DNA from 3 places in the Dehalogenimonas loeffleri genome. Region 2 is predicted to be linked to each of the others. Evidence: riboswitches for the same ligand, from Rfam matches in the RefSeq annotation. Region 2 holds a riboswitch; each other region holds the start of a gene.

Region 1 (4,867 bases), 880 kb from region 2:
GGCCACCGATGAACAGGCCCGGCTCCTCCAGTCCGCCGGGCTATGAACCTCGGCGGATTACTGAAAGAAGCCGCCCGGCAACTGACCGGCCCCGCAGCCGACCTGGAAGCCGAAGTATTACTTCGTTACCTGACCGGTTTGTCCCGGGCTGAACTTTTTTCCAGACGCCATCAGCCGACCGACAGCCGCACCGCCGCCGCCTATGATGAACTCATCAAACGCCTCAAAAGCGGCGAACCATTGCAATACATCACCGGGCATATGGAGTTTTACGGTCTGGACTTTGAGGTCAGCCCCGCGGTGCTGATACCCCGGCCGGAAACCGAGTTGCTGGTGGAACAAGCCCTGGCCGTCGCTACAGATTATCCGGCACCGGTCATTGCCGATATCGGCTGCGGCTCCGGCGCGGTCGCGGTGGCGCTGGCTAAAAACCTGCCCAAAGCCACCGTCGTGGCTACTGATATATCGTCTGCAGTACTGGCGCTGGCCGGCCGCAACGCCGACCTTCACGAATGCCATAATATTGAATTTGTGGAAAGCGACCTGTTGGCCAGTATAATCACCCGTAACTTTGACATCATCTGCGCCAATTTGCCTTACGTTCCGGTTGACGAGGCCAAAGACAACCGGTTTGAACCGCAACTGGCGCTGGCCGGCGGCCCGGACGGGCTGGACATCATCCGCCGGTTGGTCAGCCAGGTAGCCGCCCTCAGCCGCAAACCAGGCTGGCTGATGCTGGAATTCGGCACCGGCCAGGCAGACGCGGTCAAAGGCATCCTCAGCCAATCCCTGCCGGGAAGCCGGACCGACATTATCCACGACTTCATTCCGCTGGAACGCCTTTCAGTCACCCGGATCAACGGCTGAATCTGAGGCTTAACCCCTCGGTGACCTCCCTCAATAATCAAACTGTGGCGCCTGCCCGGCAGTATTTGACCCGATACCCGTCGCGGTGTTAAATTAGTAATTCATTGACCAATCGTTCAATAATAACCTCGGAGGCAATTTTGGATATCATCGTTCTGGTAAAACAGATTCCTGACCCGGAAATCCCCCCGGCCGGCTTTAAGATTGACCCCGTCGCCAAAAAAGTGGTGCCCCCGGCCAATGTAGCCCCGGTCATTGACCCCTATTCCGAACACGCTCTGGAAGCAGCGCTTAAACTCAAGGACGTCAACCCCGGCAGCCGCATCAAAGCCGTCAGTCTGGGCAGCGGCCTGAATAAGGATCTGATTAAGAAAACCCTGGCATTGGGCGCCGATGAGCTTATTCTGGTAGATGACCCGCAGTTTACCGACATGGACTGCGCCGGTCTTGCCGCAGCCCTGAGTCTGGCGGTCAGGAAAACAGGTAGCTTTGATATCATTCTGACCGGCCGTCAGGCGTCCGACTGGGATAATGGCCAGGCGGGGCTGTTGCTGGCCGGTGAACTGGATCTGCCGGTGGTCAGCCGTGTTCGTAAGATTGAATTGACCGGCGGCAAACTACGCGTGGAAAAGGTCACCACCGCCGGGTACGATGTGATTGAGTCGCCGTTGCCGGCCCTGGTCACCGTCTCCAGTGAAATCGGCAAGCTGCGGCTGCCTAATATCAAAAACGTGCTGGCGGCCAAGAAGAAGGAACCACTGTACTGGAAGGCCGCGGACATCGGGGCTGCTACCGGCGCCGCCGGCCGGGTCAAACTGCTCCGGCTCTATCAACCGGCCCGGGATTCCAAATGTGAAGCCATCCCCGGCGACACTCCGGAAGAACAGGGCGTTAACCTGGCGCTCAAACTGCGCGAACTGAAACTGGTCTAAGAGGATAATAATGAGCGAGAACAAAGGTATTTTAATCATCACTACCGCCGCTGACGGTAAAACTGCCGCCTCAGCCGCGGAACTGTTCGGTGCTGCTTCGTCGGCAGCACCTGCCGGGGCGGTCAATGCCGCCGTCATCGGTACCGGGACCGCGGCGGCGGCCCTTGAAACCGGCACCTTCGGCGTCAGCCGGGCTTTTGCCATTGAAACCGCAGAACGCCTGCCGGGTACGGTTATCAACGCCGTCATCAGCGCCGTCAGCGCGTTGAAACCATACCTCATAATCATGGCCGAGGACGACCTGGGCCGGGACCTGGCGCCGATGCTGGCATCGGCGTTACAAACTGCCGCGGTGACCGATGTCGTCAGTCTGAAAAACGAGAACGGCCAAACGGTCATTACCCGCCCGGTGTACGGCGGCAACGCTCTGGCAGATTATGTCATTGAAACCGAGCCTCAAATCATCACCATCCGTCCCAAAGCCTTTGAACCGGCGGCAGCCGGCAACGGTCAAACACCCGAAATAACCGAATTGTCTTTACCGGCTGATGAATGCAGTGTTTGCCTGGTGGAGCGCTTTGAAGTCAAACAGGAAGGGCTGCGTATTGAAGACGCTAAAATCGTTATCGGCGGCGGTCGCGGTCTCGGCGGACCGGAGGGTTTTGCCCAGCTCAAGGAATTAGCAGACCTGGTCGGCGGCAGCGTCGGTGCCTCCCGGCCGCCCTGTGACCAGGATTGGTGGCCGGAAAGCGCCCAGATTGGCATTACCGGCAAAGTCATCGCCCCTGACCTGTATATCGCCATAGGCATTTCCGGCTCATCTCAGCATCTGTCCGGCGTCGCCGGTGCTAAAACAACCGTGGCCATCAACAAGGACCCGGAGGCGAACATCTTTAATTCGGCAACCTACGGCATTGTCGCTGACTGGAAAAAGGTCTTACCGGCGCTGACCGTCAAGGTCAGGGAGCTGACCGGGAATTAACCCGGTTGACGGTATTAGTACCATGTGCTAATATGCTGCCATAATTGAATATTGATCTCTGAATTCCTGGAACCTAAATCTTTTTAAGACATGGTGCCGGGAACGGCGGGTGGATTGACCACCCCAAGGGTCGCCTCGGAAACGGGGCGGTCTCCCGTGATTTGGAAAGGAGAGTAGCCATGACTGGGGTATTGTCTGGCCGCGCACCTCCTTAAAAAAGAGGTGTTTTTGTTTCTACGGAAATATTATTGTTGAAGGAACTTAATGATGAAAAGGTTTTGGCTAAAATTATCAACGGTGTTGTTTGCGGCGATGCTGGTCGCAATCAGCACAGTCGGTTGCGGAACTGGTAACCCCGACCCTACCATTCAGCCCACGGCAACTACTGATGAAGGGTTATCCATTCTGGATCCCTCCATCCGGTTGCGCATCGCCACCACAACCAGTCTTTATGATACCGGCTTGTGGTCATTACTGGAGCCCATGTTTGAAGACAAGTACGGAGTTGAGGTTGATGTTCTCTATGCCGGTACCGGTATTTCTATTGAATACGGTAAACGCGGTGATGTTGATCTGATCGCCGTTCACGACAAGACCAGAGAACTGGCGTTTATCGCTGACGGCTACGGTCTCGAGCGTTCGGCCTTCGCCTCGAACTATTTTGTCATCGTCGGCCCGGCTAATGACCCTTTAGGGTTGAAAGGCCTGTCGCCTGAGGCTGCCTTCCAGAAACTGGCTGAATCAGGAAGCACCAAATTCATCTCCCGTGGTGATGATTCCGGGACCCATGCCAAGGAAAAGGCTATCTGGGCTGCCGCCGGATTCAACTATGCCGATATTCGGCAAGCCGGCGATTGGTATGTGGAGGCTGGTCGCGGTATGGGCCCCACTTTGTTGATGGCCAGTGAACTTCAGGGATACACTATATCAGACATGGGAACGTTCCTAGCCTACAAAGGCAACACCGGTCTGGCTGCGATTGTCGACACCGGTTCCATTCTTCTTAATGTCTATTCCGCCATTCCGGTAAATCCTGATAAAGTTGTGGGAGTCAGGAATGCCGAGGCGGCACAGATTATGGCTGAATGGTTGATGTCCAAGGAAATTCAGGATATTATCGGACAATACGGGGTTAAAGATTACGGAGCACCCCTCTTTAAACCCACCTACGGTATCGAACCGACTGAATAAGGAAAATTGTGGAAGCTATTTGGCTGGGTCTGCAAAAAGCGCTTGAGCTTATTTTCTCACTTGACTCTGAAGTGATTGAGATCGCCTGGAGGTCGCTGAGTATTTCAGCGACCTCCAGCCTCATCGCGGCTATGGTAGCTCTGCCGCTGGGGGCATTGATATTTCACAATACCTTCCCTGGTAAATCCCTGCTGATCAGCTTCATCAACACGCTTTTCAGCCTGCCGACAGTACTGGTAGGTCTTCTGGTTTTCTTGTTTTTTTCCCGGACCGGACCGTTGGGTGAAATGGGGCTGTTGTTCACCCCCACCATCATGATTATCGGTCAGGCATTATTGGTAACACCGCTTATGCTCGGTCTGGTAATTTCCGCTCATTCAGGTATTGACCGACAGGCCCGGGAAACGGCGGTAACGCTGGGTGCCAGCGGGCTGCAAATGGGTATTCTGATGGTTAAAGAAGCGCGGTTCGCCATATTTACCGCCTTCATTCTGGGTTTCGGCCGCGCTATTTCCGAGGTCGGCCTGGCACTGATGATCGGCGGCAATATCAGCGGTTATACCCGCGTGCTGACCACGGCCATCTCGCTGGAAACTGGACGCGGTGATATTGAGTTGTCAATCGCGCTTGGTATAATATTACTGGTGATTGCACTGATTATTAATTTTACTCTGGGCTGGATGCAACAGCATGAGACCAAATATAAAGTCAGACGGATAGAATAAGCCGATGCCGATTATTGAAACCAGCGGGTTAACCCAATCCTACAACGAAACCACGGTCCTGCGAGATGTTGACCTTAAAGTTGAACCCGGCGAAACACTCGGCATCATCGGCCCTTCAGGAGCTGGTAAGAGTACGCTGATCCGACTGCTGGATCTGCTGGAAATCCCAT
Region 2 (4,867 bases):
CCAATAAGGTTTCGCCCTCAAGCTGTCCACTGCCTTTTTTAATCGCCCGGTCAATATTGTCGGAGGGCATGCGCGCGTCTTTGGCTTTTTGAACCGCCAGACGCAGTCTGGCATTCATATCAGGGTCCGGCCCGCCTTCTTTGGAGGCCAGGATGATTTCGCGGGAGAGTTTGGTGAAGAGTTGCCCGCGCTTGGCATCAGCCGCGCCTTTCTGGTGTTTTATGGTAGCCCATTTTGAATGTCCAGACATAGCTTACTCCTCGCGGGTTGTTTTCTACGTCCGCTATTCTAACATTTTAAACTGAAACCGAGAAGCTGGAACGTTTTGACAGTCTGGGGAAGCCCCTATAGAATTGGACTTCCATGATGAACCTGAAATCCACCGGCACCACACCAGCCCAATATAGTAAATGGCTGGTGCTGGCGGTACTTTCAGCAGCGCTGTTCATGATAAACCTGGATGTCACCATTGTGAACATCGCCCTGCCGGACATCATGGAACGACTGCCGGCCTCACTGGCGGACGCCGAGTGGGTGCTCAACGCCTATGTGCTGGTATTCGCAATACTGTTGATTACCATGGGCCGGCTGGGGGATATTTTTGGCCGCAAACGGCTTTTCACCGGCGGCCTGCTGGTATTCACCGTTTCTTCCCTCCTGTGCGGTCTGGCGCCAAATATCGGCTGGTTGATAGCCGGACGGATAGCCCAGGCAGCCGGCGGTGCGGCTATGATGCCGGCGACCCTCTCTATCCTGAACATTACCTTTCAAAGCGGTCAGCGGGGCCTGGCCATGGGCATCTGGGGAGCCTCGGCTGGCGCGGCGGCCGCACTGGGCCCGATCATCGGCGGCCTGCTGGTGGGGACACTGGGTTGGCAATGGGTGTTTCTGATAAATATCCCGCTGGGTATCGCGGCACTGGTGGCTGCGTTTAAAATAGTACCCGAATCATGTGACCCCAACGCCACTCGGAGGATTGATTTTCCGGGTATCATCGCCGCCACCATCGCATTAGGTGCCATTAGCTTTGCACTGATTGAGGGGCAAGCACTGGGGTGGACTTCGGTAGTGACGCTGGGATTATTCGGTGCCGGCATCATCGCGGCGGCGGCATTTTTGGTAATTGAAGCGAAAGCCCGCACACCCCTGATACCCCTGGTGTTTTTCCGCAACATCTCCTTTACCGCTGGCAACATTCTGGGATTAATTGTTATGTTCTGCCTGGTAGGCTTGATATTTCTTTCAGTGATGTATCTTCAGGCGATCAGGGATTTCTCCCCGATGGATGCTGGGCTGGTGGTGCTACCGCTATCATTAGCCTTAATGATTATTTCGCCGGTGGCCGGACGATTGGCAGACCGCCTGCAGATGCGTTTTCTGATGTCTGCCGGCATGGTAATGGTGGCACTGGCCTTCTCACTGTTGGCGCAAATAAACCCGGAGGTCCCCGCCGCAATGATGGCCTGGCCGCTGGGATTAGCCGGTTTGGGTTTGGGTTTGGTCATGGCCCCCCTCTCATCGGTGGTAATGGCCTCCGCTCCGCTGGCCCGTTCCGGAACGGCTTCCGGGATTCTGACCACCATGCGCCAGGTTGGTGCCACGCTGGGGATTACCGTGCTGGGGGCAGTGCTTCAATTCAACATGGTCAACAACCTGAGGATCTTTTTTGAAGGTATCCCTTTTATGCCGCAAACGGCCAAGGACGCCATTTTGAAGGGCGTGAGCGAAGGCGGAATGGCTGGAGCGGTCACCTCGGACGCTCCGGAATTTTTAAAAACGCTGATCAGTCAGGTGATGACGGAGCAGTTCTCTCTGGCGTTAAGTTCCGCCATGACGGTAGCCATGTGGGTTTGCATCGCCGGAGCGGCGGCGGCGTTATTTATCAATTATCACCCGAGGCGCACCACAACGGCAGCAGCTTAAGCCAGCCACCATAATCAAAACCGCCGACGTTAAAGTTCCTTAGCAACCATTACTTCGGTTGATTTGATAATGGTAGTTACCGTATCACCGACTTTGAGATTCATTGATTCAACGGAAGCGAGGGAAATTAAACTGACAATTTCCATCCCGCCGGCTTCAACAACGACTTCAGCCATCACCGTGCCTAATTTAACGTTTTTAATCGTGCCTTTGAATTGATTTCGAGCGCTGATCATAATAATCCTCCCGCCAAGTTTCATATGTCACTATTATACACCATAGTATATGATTTTGAACCGGCTGCGATTGAAATTGTTATTCCAGAGGGCTGAAGAGTGGGGAGCGGAACGAGCGTGAATTTGCTCCAGCAGAAATCCTGATGTCTTACTTATCCCGAGGCATGCCGGTGCCTTGAATAATAGAGTTCCCTGCTGATAATTGACTGTAAACAAGTTAAATTCCCAACCTGACAAGTCAGTGTTGGCAGCTGATTACCTCTGCTACAACCGATGTCCGCCGGGAGGGTACTCGGCATAATCGGGAGACTTGCGGTAACCGTCTGCAATCGCCCTGTTCCGCTCCCTGAAATAAACCTCCGCGCATTATTTCTTGCGCCGCACAGAGGCAACTCTCCGGCATATCAGGAAAGGTCTCAAATGAAACCAATGAAAACAAAAGGAGACACCTACGAAATAGGCATCTCCACACACGAATAGATTCTTTTCATCGGCTCTCCTTTCCAAATACGGGAGGCACCGGCGTTTCCACCTGTACCCTTGGAACCTTTCGGTTCACCGGTCACGGAACCATGACTTGCGCGGTAGGTTACCGCAACTCGAAGAGTTGCCGCCTTTCCGGCGGAAGTTAGTAGATTCTAAACCAAATACTAATAGCTGTCAACGAATGGGGGAAGGAACGGCCTACCAGCCCCTTTTGGCCATCAGCTGGTCGACAGGTATCTGGCCGATTTCCAAACCGTGCATCGCCTCACCCAGGTTTTCTGAAACTTCGGCGATGATAGCCGCATCCTGATAGTGAGTAGTGGCTTTAACCACGGCTTTGGCACGCTTGGACGGGTCCGCCGATTTAAAAATACCGGAGCCGACAAAAACACCCTCAGCTCCGAGTTGCATCATAAGCGCTGCATCAGCCGGGGTTGCAATACCGCCGGCGGCAAAGTTCACGACCGGCAGCTTGCCGGTTTGATGCAACTGCTGAACTAATTCAAATGGTGCATTAAGCTCCTTGGCCAGCGCCGTCAGCTCCTCAGGCGGTGCCGCTACCACTCGCCGAATTCCAGCCTGGACCGCGCGCATATGGCGGACAGCTTCAACTACGTTGCCGGTGCCCGGTTCACCCTTGGTACGAATCATAGCGGCACCTTCGCCGATACGGCGTAATGCCTCTCCAAGTTCGCGACAACCGCAAACAAACGGCACCGTAAAGTCTTTTTTCCACACATGGAACGATTCGTCGGCCGGAGTCAGTACTTCGGATTCATCTATGAAATCCACACCCATGGACTCCAGCACCCGGGCCTCCACAAAATGACCGATACGGCACTTGGCCATGACCGGAATGGTGACCGCTTCCATAATTTGTTTAATGATGGTGGGGTCAGCCATGCGGGCGACCCCGCCGGCCGCCCGGATATCAGAGGGTACGCGCTCCAAAGCCATTACGGCACAAGCACCGGCGTCTTCGGCTATCCTGGCTTGCTCCGGGGTAGTCACATCCATAATGACCCCACCCTTAAGCATTTGCGCCAGGCCGCTTTTTACTTTAAATGTTCCGGTAGTAATTTCTTTTTCCATATCTATGGCCCTTCTTTATCGGTTAGTTTTGGTAAGCTATAATTCTACTATTTTCATAGTATTTATGACAATTTAGGCGGCAAGGTGATGCCCTTCAAGTCAACGGTTCGTCCCCTTGCGGTGCATCATCCGCTGCTGTCTCAACAGGGGTTGGATAAAGTTCTGCGGCCAGAGCTGGATCGTCATCAACCAAAGCACGTTTCAGAGCCGCAATGCCGACCTCCAATTGAGCCAGTTCCGGCTGGCGGGTGGTCATGGACTGTAGCCACATCCCGGGCCGCGTCAGGAAGCGCACCACAGCGTTACCGCCATGACCCGCCGCAAAACGGGTGAACTCATAGCTCAAAGCGGCAATAACCGGCAACAATAAGATTCGGGAAGACACCATCAGCCAGAGCTCCGGCTTACCCAGAAGGCTGAAAACAGCAATGGCGATAACCATCACCGCCAGCAGAAAGCTGGTACCGCAACGAGTATGGGCGGTGGAGAAATCTCGCACCAGCGTTGGCTCCAGCTTAACCCCGTGCTCAAAGGCATTGATTGTCTGATGTTCAGCGCCATGATAGGCAAATACCCGGCGAATATCGGCCATCCGTCCGATAAGTTTCAAATAAATGACGAATAACAGCAACCTGATCAAGCCTTCAACGATATTAAATAGAATAGCCGATTCCAGCCATTGGTCAAATATCCGGGTGACAAACAACGGTGTTAAAAAGAAAATGGCGATTGAGACCACGGTTGATACCCCGACCAGTCCCCACATCATCCAGGGCGAAATTTCTTCAGATTCTTCTTCCAGCGCAACGTCAGCAGAATGCATCAGCGCCTGAATGCCCAGCACCATCGCCTCCAACAGGACAACAATCCCCCGCACAAACGGCAGCTGCCGCAATTTGCCGGTATATATTTTAGGGAGCCGCCTGGACTCTACGACAATGTCACCCTTGGGGCGACGCACCGCAGAAACCAGGGATTTCCGGCCGCGAATCATTACGCCTTCAATAATCGCCTGGCCGCCGTAATAAAATTTTTGTGCCATAATTTACCTAAACTTAAAACACCCTAACAAAGAAGAATAACTGATAACAAAAAGGGGCGGCTTAAAACCGCCCCTTTTTTATTGACCC
Region 3 (4,867 bases), 570 kb from region 2:
GCCATCAGGATTCCGTCTCGCATGATCAATCCAACTTCCTGGCCTTCCTTGATGTCACCGAGTGCCAGCGCTGCATTGACTGAAATATCGGTCACCGCCCGTTTGGCCATATCCACATAGGTATTAAGGTCACGGAGCTGTTTCAGCATCCAGTTAACCCCGCCGGAAGTCAGGCGATAGCGGGACCTCCCTTCAGAGACGACCAGTTTTTCCGCTATCAGGTGCTTCAGGTATTCAGAAACAGCCTGGGGCGTAATCTCCAGTTGAGCGGCTATGGTCTTTTGCTCCACCGCAGGACCTTTAGAAGCAATTTCCACCAGTATCTGAAATCGGGTGGCCGAGTTTTTGTTTTGAAGAATATCTGACATAACATTCCTGAATATAATTGATGGAAGTATTATATCATGTCAGGAAAGAGGTTTTCCGAGGGGGCTGAATGTAGGCCGTACAGGTCTCGAACCTGTGACACCCTGATTAAAAGTCAGGTGCTCTACCAACTGAGCTAACGGCCCATGATGACGTGACGATAAGTTTAACAAAATCAGGCGTATTCGCGCAAGCTGTCATAACGTCGCCGGGTTGCATCCGGCTCGGCCTTAGGTTAAATTAATAGTGTCGCGGTGAATCGGGAATTTTATGCACACCGTATGAGAGGTATCCATGGGAAAGATAAGAGTCGGCATCAACGGGTACGGCGTAATTGGCAAACGGGTCGCGGATGCCGTAGCCCTTCAGGATGATATGGAAGTTGCCGGTGTCACCGCGGTTAATGCGGATTACCGGATTAGAATTGCTGCTGAGCGCGGCTATCCCATATATTCTGCTGTTCCGGAGAAACTCTCCATGATGAACGAGGCCGGAATCCCCGCAGTTGGCGACCTGGATGACCTGATAAAAAAGGTTGATGTCGTCGTTGACTGCACCCCTAAGGGAGTCGGAGCTCAACTAAAAAGTGTGTACGAAACTGCCGGGGTAAAAGCGATTTTTCAGGGTGCGGAAAAACACGAAGTCGCCGGGATGTCTTTTGTCGCCCAGGTTAATTACGCTGAGGCTTTGAACCGGCAATTCGCCCGGGTGGTGTCGTGTAATACCACGGCTTTATGCCGCGTTATGAACACCTTCCACCGGCGGGGCTGGATTAAGCGCGCCAGAGTCATGATTTTACGGCGGGGTACTGACCCCTGGGAAAGCCACCGTGACGGCATGATCAACACTGTGATTCCAGAAACAAAAGTGCCCAGCCACCAGGGGCCGGACGCGCGCACCGTAATAAAGGGATTGGATATTACTACCATGGCGGGTGCCGGACCATTTAATTTAAGTCATATGCATTATGCCATGGTGGAAACAAACCACCAGATCAGCTTGAAGGAACTTCGCCACGCTTTGTGGGAGGAACCACGTCTGGCTTTCGTCAGATCCAGCGACGGTATTGTGGCCATGAATTCGGTAATTGAACTCATGCGGGATTTACGCCGCCCCCGAAATGATATGTGGGAAGTTGGCATTTGGGAGGACGCTTTGGCTGCCGATGAACGGGAAGCCTACCTGGTGTTTCAGGTGCATAATGAAGCGGTCACCATACCGGAAAATATTGATGCCATTCGGGCGATGACCGGCATTGAAACCGATGGTGCGAAATCAATTGAAAAGACCAATCTGGCCATGGGAATTGTAAAAAGCTTTCTGCCCACAACCATCCCAGAGGCGGCGGTTCATGCGGCTATTGGTGAAGCGCTTAAAGCCGAACGGGCGGAGTTCCGTGATGAAGGGTACAAAGGGGCTGAAGAGCCGTTTTAGGTTTGGTTGGGCGTCTCAGGCCGTTACGACATCAATGGTGTCGCCGGCGGCCACGTCGCCGCCGCTGATAATACGGGCGAAGACGCCTTCCAGCGGCATGACGCACATTCCTACCTGGCGATAAATCTGGCAATGTTGGTGGCATTCCTTGCCTATCTGCGTAATTTCCATTTCCACGCCCTGACTGGTCTTCAGACGTGTCCCGATGGGCAGCGTCATTAGTATTTCAAGTCCATCAGTCGTCAGATTTTCTGCAAAATCACCAGGGGTTAACGTCAATCCCTTGGCGCGCATCTTGTTGATGCTGGAATTATCCAGCAGGCTTATCTGTCGGTGCCAACCCTGAGTGGCATGGGCATCGCCTTGAAGGCCGTAATCTGTTTCTAAAACACCGCAACCGATATCCTTCTTCTTGGTGCCCTTTTTTACGCTGGCGCATACCGCGATAATCTTACCCATCAACACTTCTCCTGTAGGTGCCGCTTTTGCCGCCTTCTTTCATTTCCAGGCGGGTTTGTTCAATGGTCATGCCCTTGTCTACTGCTTTACACATGTCATAAATTGTTAGTGCAGCCACGGAAGCACCCGTCAAGGCTTCCATTTCTACTCCGGTCTGCCCGGTAGTTCTGACTTCCGTCATGATCTTGATGGTAGTCTCGCCCTGATATTCAAAATCAACGGTGACTGAGGTGATTAGCAAAGGGTGACATAACGGGATTAATTCCGGCGTTTGTTTAACCGCCATGATACCGGCGATACGCGCCGTGGCCAGGACGTCACCTTTTTTTATCTGGTTCTCCCTGATCAGACGCAGCGTTTCCGGCTTCATACGGATAAAAGAGACGGCCGTTGCCCGCCGGTTGGTGACGGCCTTGGCGGTCACGTCCACCATATGAGCCTGACCGTTTTCGTTCACGTGTGATAATTCCATCAGCATCAGCCCCCGATCTGCCTCATCTGCCGGCCGCCCACCGCCATTTCCTCCAGATTGTGCCGTTCCGGTTTCGCCATGACGGCTTGAAGCAGCAGGTCTTTGATATCCTGCTCGGTACCGCCCCTGCGTATAACGTTTTTTAAGTCTAATTCAGTATCATTCAACAAGCAAGGGCGCAATTTGCCGTCGGCAGTCAGCCGTAATCGGTTGCATTGTCCGCAAAAACGATGGCTGATAGGCCGGATAAACCCGATAGTCCCCTGGCCGGATCCGAAACTGTAATAGTTCGCCGGCCCGGCGCCGCTGATACAGCATGCCCAGAGTTGTCCATTTTCGGCTTCAATCCTATCCTTGATTTCCGCGACCGATAGAACCTTGGAATTGTCAGAACCCTCAAACGGCATATATTCAATAAAACGTACATGCCAGCCTTCATATTTGGCTTTTTGGGCGAAACTCGTTATCTCGTCGTCGTTAATGCCCGGCATGACCACCATGTTAACCTTGATGGGGGACAACCCGACGCGATGGGCCTCTTCAATTCCTTCAAACACCCGGTCCAGTTGTTCACCACCGGTTATCCGGGCGAATCTGTCCGGTAAAAGAGAATCCAGAGATACATTGATGCGTTTCAAGCCGGCCTTTTTCAGGTCAGCCGCCTGGGTTTTGAGCAGCGTGCCGTTGGTTGTCAGTGAAACATCATCAATATTAGGTATGACTGTTAAAAGTTTAATCAAATTGGACAGCGCCGGACGGACCAGAGGTTCGCCCCCGGTCAACCGGATGTGCCTGACTCCCATACTTGCGGCTACGCGGGTCACGGCAGCAATTTCTTCGTAAGAAAGTATGTCGTTGTGAGACAGATGATCCAGTCCGCCGTCGGAACAATATACGCAACGCAGGTTGCAGCGGTCAGTCACCGAAATTCGGAGATAATTAATGCGCCGGTTATAGGCATCTAAAGTGCCGGTAATGCAACTGGCTTCAGTCACGACTAAAAAAGCCTCCAAAAGAGGCGGCTGAATATTCCGCCCTTCTTTCCAAATACGGGAGGTGCCGCCGTTTCCAACGACGCCCTAAAGGTCGTCGGCCATGCCGTTTGGGATTAGGCCTAACGACTCGAAGGGAAACTAGATATATTCTATCACCCGGTACTAGTACCCGGCAAATACGATTATTTTCCCGCTTGAATCAATTTAAAATTTTAGACTGGGATCAGCATTTCCGCCAGATTAACCAGTGTCGCTACCGGCACGCCGCTGCTGCCTTTGGTCAAGTGGCCTTTTTCCTTATCCCCCCAGGCGGTACCGGCGATATCCAGGTGAACCCATGGTGTCTGGGGATTGATGAACTCTGACAGAAACAGTCCGGCGGTAATGGTGCCGGCAGGGCGGCCGCCGACATTTTTAATATCGGCATAATCACTCTTGTATTGGTCGCGATATTCATCCCAGCCCGGCAACTGCCAGACGCGTTCGCCGGCGCTTTCACCGGCTTTAATCACTTTTTGCAACAGGGCTTCGTTATTAGTCACCGCTGCGGAAGCCTGAGTACCCAGAGCAATAATTACCGCTCCGGTCAGCGTAGCCACGTCAATCAGGGCTTTCGGATTTTCCCGATCAACAAACGTCAAAGCATCGGCCAAAATCAATCGTCCCTCAGCGTCGGTTGAAATAACTTCAACCGTTTTGCCGCTGTACATCTTGAGCACGTCGCCGGGCTTGAAGGCCCCGCCGTCCGGCATATTTTCGGTAGCAGGTACTGCGGCGATAACGTTCAACGGCAATTTCAAGCGGCCGATGGCACTCATGGCGCCGATTACCGATGCGCCGCCGCTCATATCAAATTTCATCTCCTCCATTTTTTCGGACGGCTTGATGGATATGCCGCCGCTGTCAAAGGTCAGGCCTTTACCTACCAAACCGAGGTCCCAATCGTTTGCAGTACGTCCTTTGTAACGGATGACAATCAGTTTCGGTGGATTAACGGCTGATGACCCGCTGGATACCCCCAGCAGTCCGCCCATGCCCATCTTGACCATATCGGCTCGTTCCAGGACTTCAACTTTTAGACCCGGAATGCTGGTTAGTTTCAGTGCGGCCTCTGCCATATGCGCGGGAGTCATATGGTTTG

What was found. Region 2 has a riboswitch for molybdenum cofactor ahead of V8247_RS05675 (molybdopterin-binding protein). Riboswitches for the same ligand answer to the same signal wherever they lie in the genome.
Region 1: another riboswitch for molybdenum cofactor. It lies ahead of V8247_RS00940 (substrate-binding domain-containing protein); the one in region 2 lies ahead of V8247_RS05675 (molybdopterin-binding protein).
Region 3: another riboswitch for molybdenum cofactor. It lies ahead of moaA (GTP 3',8-cyclase MoaA); the one in region 2 lies ahead of V8247_RS05675 (molybdopterin-binding protein).

Annotation. Positions count from the first base shown of each region.
Region 1 is NZ_CP146612.1:206,145-211,011, forward strand. It holds gene prfA (peptide chain release factor 1) at 1-46, shown strand, start outside; gene prmC (peptide chain release factor N(5)-glutamine methyltransferase) at 43-867, shown strand; gene V8247_RS00930 (electron transfer flavoprotein subunit beta/FixA family protein) at 1,008-1,799, shown strand; gene V8247_RS00935 (electron transfer flavoprotein subunit alpha/FixB family protein) at 1,810-2,781, shown strand; molybdenum cofactor riboswitch at 2,826-2,969, shown strand; gene V8247_RS00940 (substrate-binding domain-containing protein) at 3,046-3,972, shown strand; gene V8247_RS00945 (ABC transporter permease) at 3,981-4,697, shown strand; gene V8247_RS00950 (ABC transporter ATP-binding protein) at 4,702-4,867, shown strand, end outside.
Region 2 is NZ_CP146612.1:1,090,201-1,095,067, reverse strand. It holds gene V8247_RS05685 (YebC/PmpR family DNA-binding transcriptional regulator) at 1-250, opposite strand, end outside; gene V8247_RS05680 (DHA2 family efflux MFS transporter permease subunit) at 364-1,923, shown strand; gene V8247_RS05675 (molybdopterin-binding protein) at 1,953-2,159, opposite strand; molybdenum cofactor riboswitch at 2,640-2,776, opposite strand; gene pdxS (pyridoxal 5'-phosphate synthase lyase subunit PdxS) at 2,844-3,737, opposite strand; gene V8247_RS05665 (DUF1385 domain-containing protein) at 3,832-4,779, opposite strand.
Region 3 is NZ_CP146612.1:1,660,500-1,665,366, reverse strand. It holds gene V8247_RS08575 (MarR family transcriptional regulator) at 1-368, opposite strand, end outside; tRNA gene V8247_RS08570 (tRNA-Lys) at 440-512, opposite strand; gene V8247_RS08565 (type II glyceraldehyde-3-phosphate dehydrogenase) at 661-1,800, shown strand; gene V8247_RS08560 (MOSC domain-containing protein) at 1,816-2,259, opposite strand; gene moaC (cyclic pyranopterin monophosphate synthase MoaC) at 2,252-2,731, opposite strand; gene moaA (GTP 3',8-cyclase MoaA) at 2,737-3,726, opposite strand; molybdenum cofactor riboswitch at 3,752-3,872, opposite strand; gene V8247_RS08545 (leucyl aminopeptidase) at 3,939-4,867, opposite strand, start outside.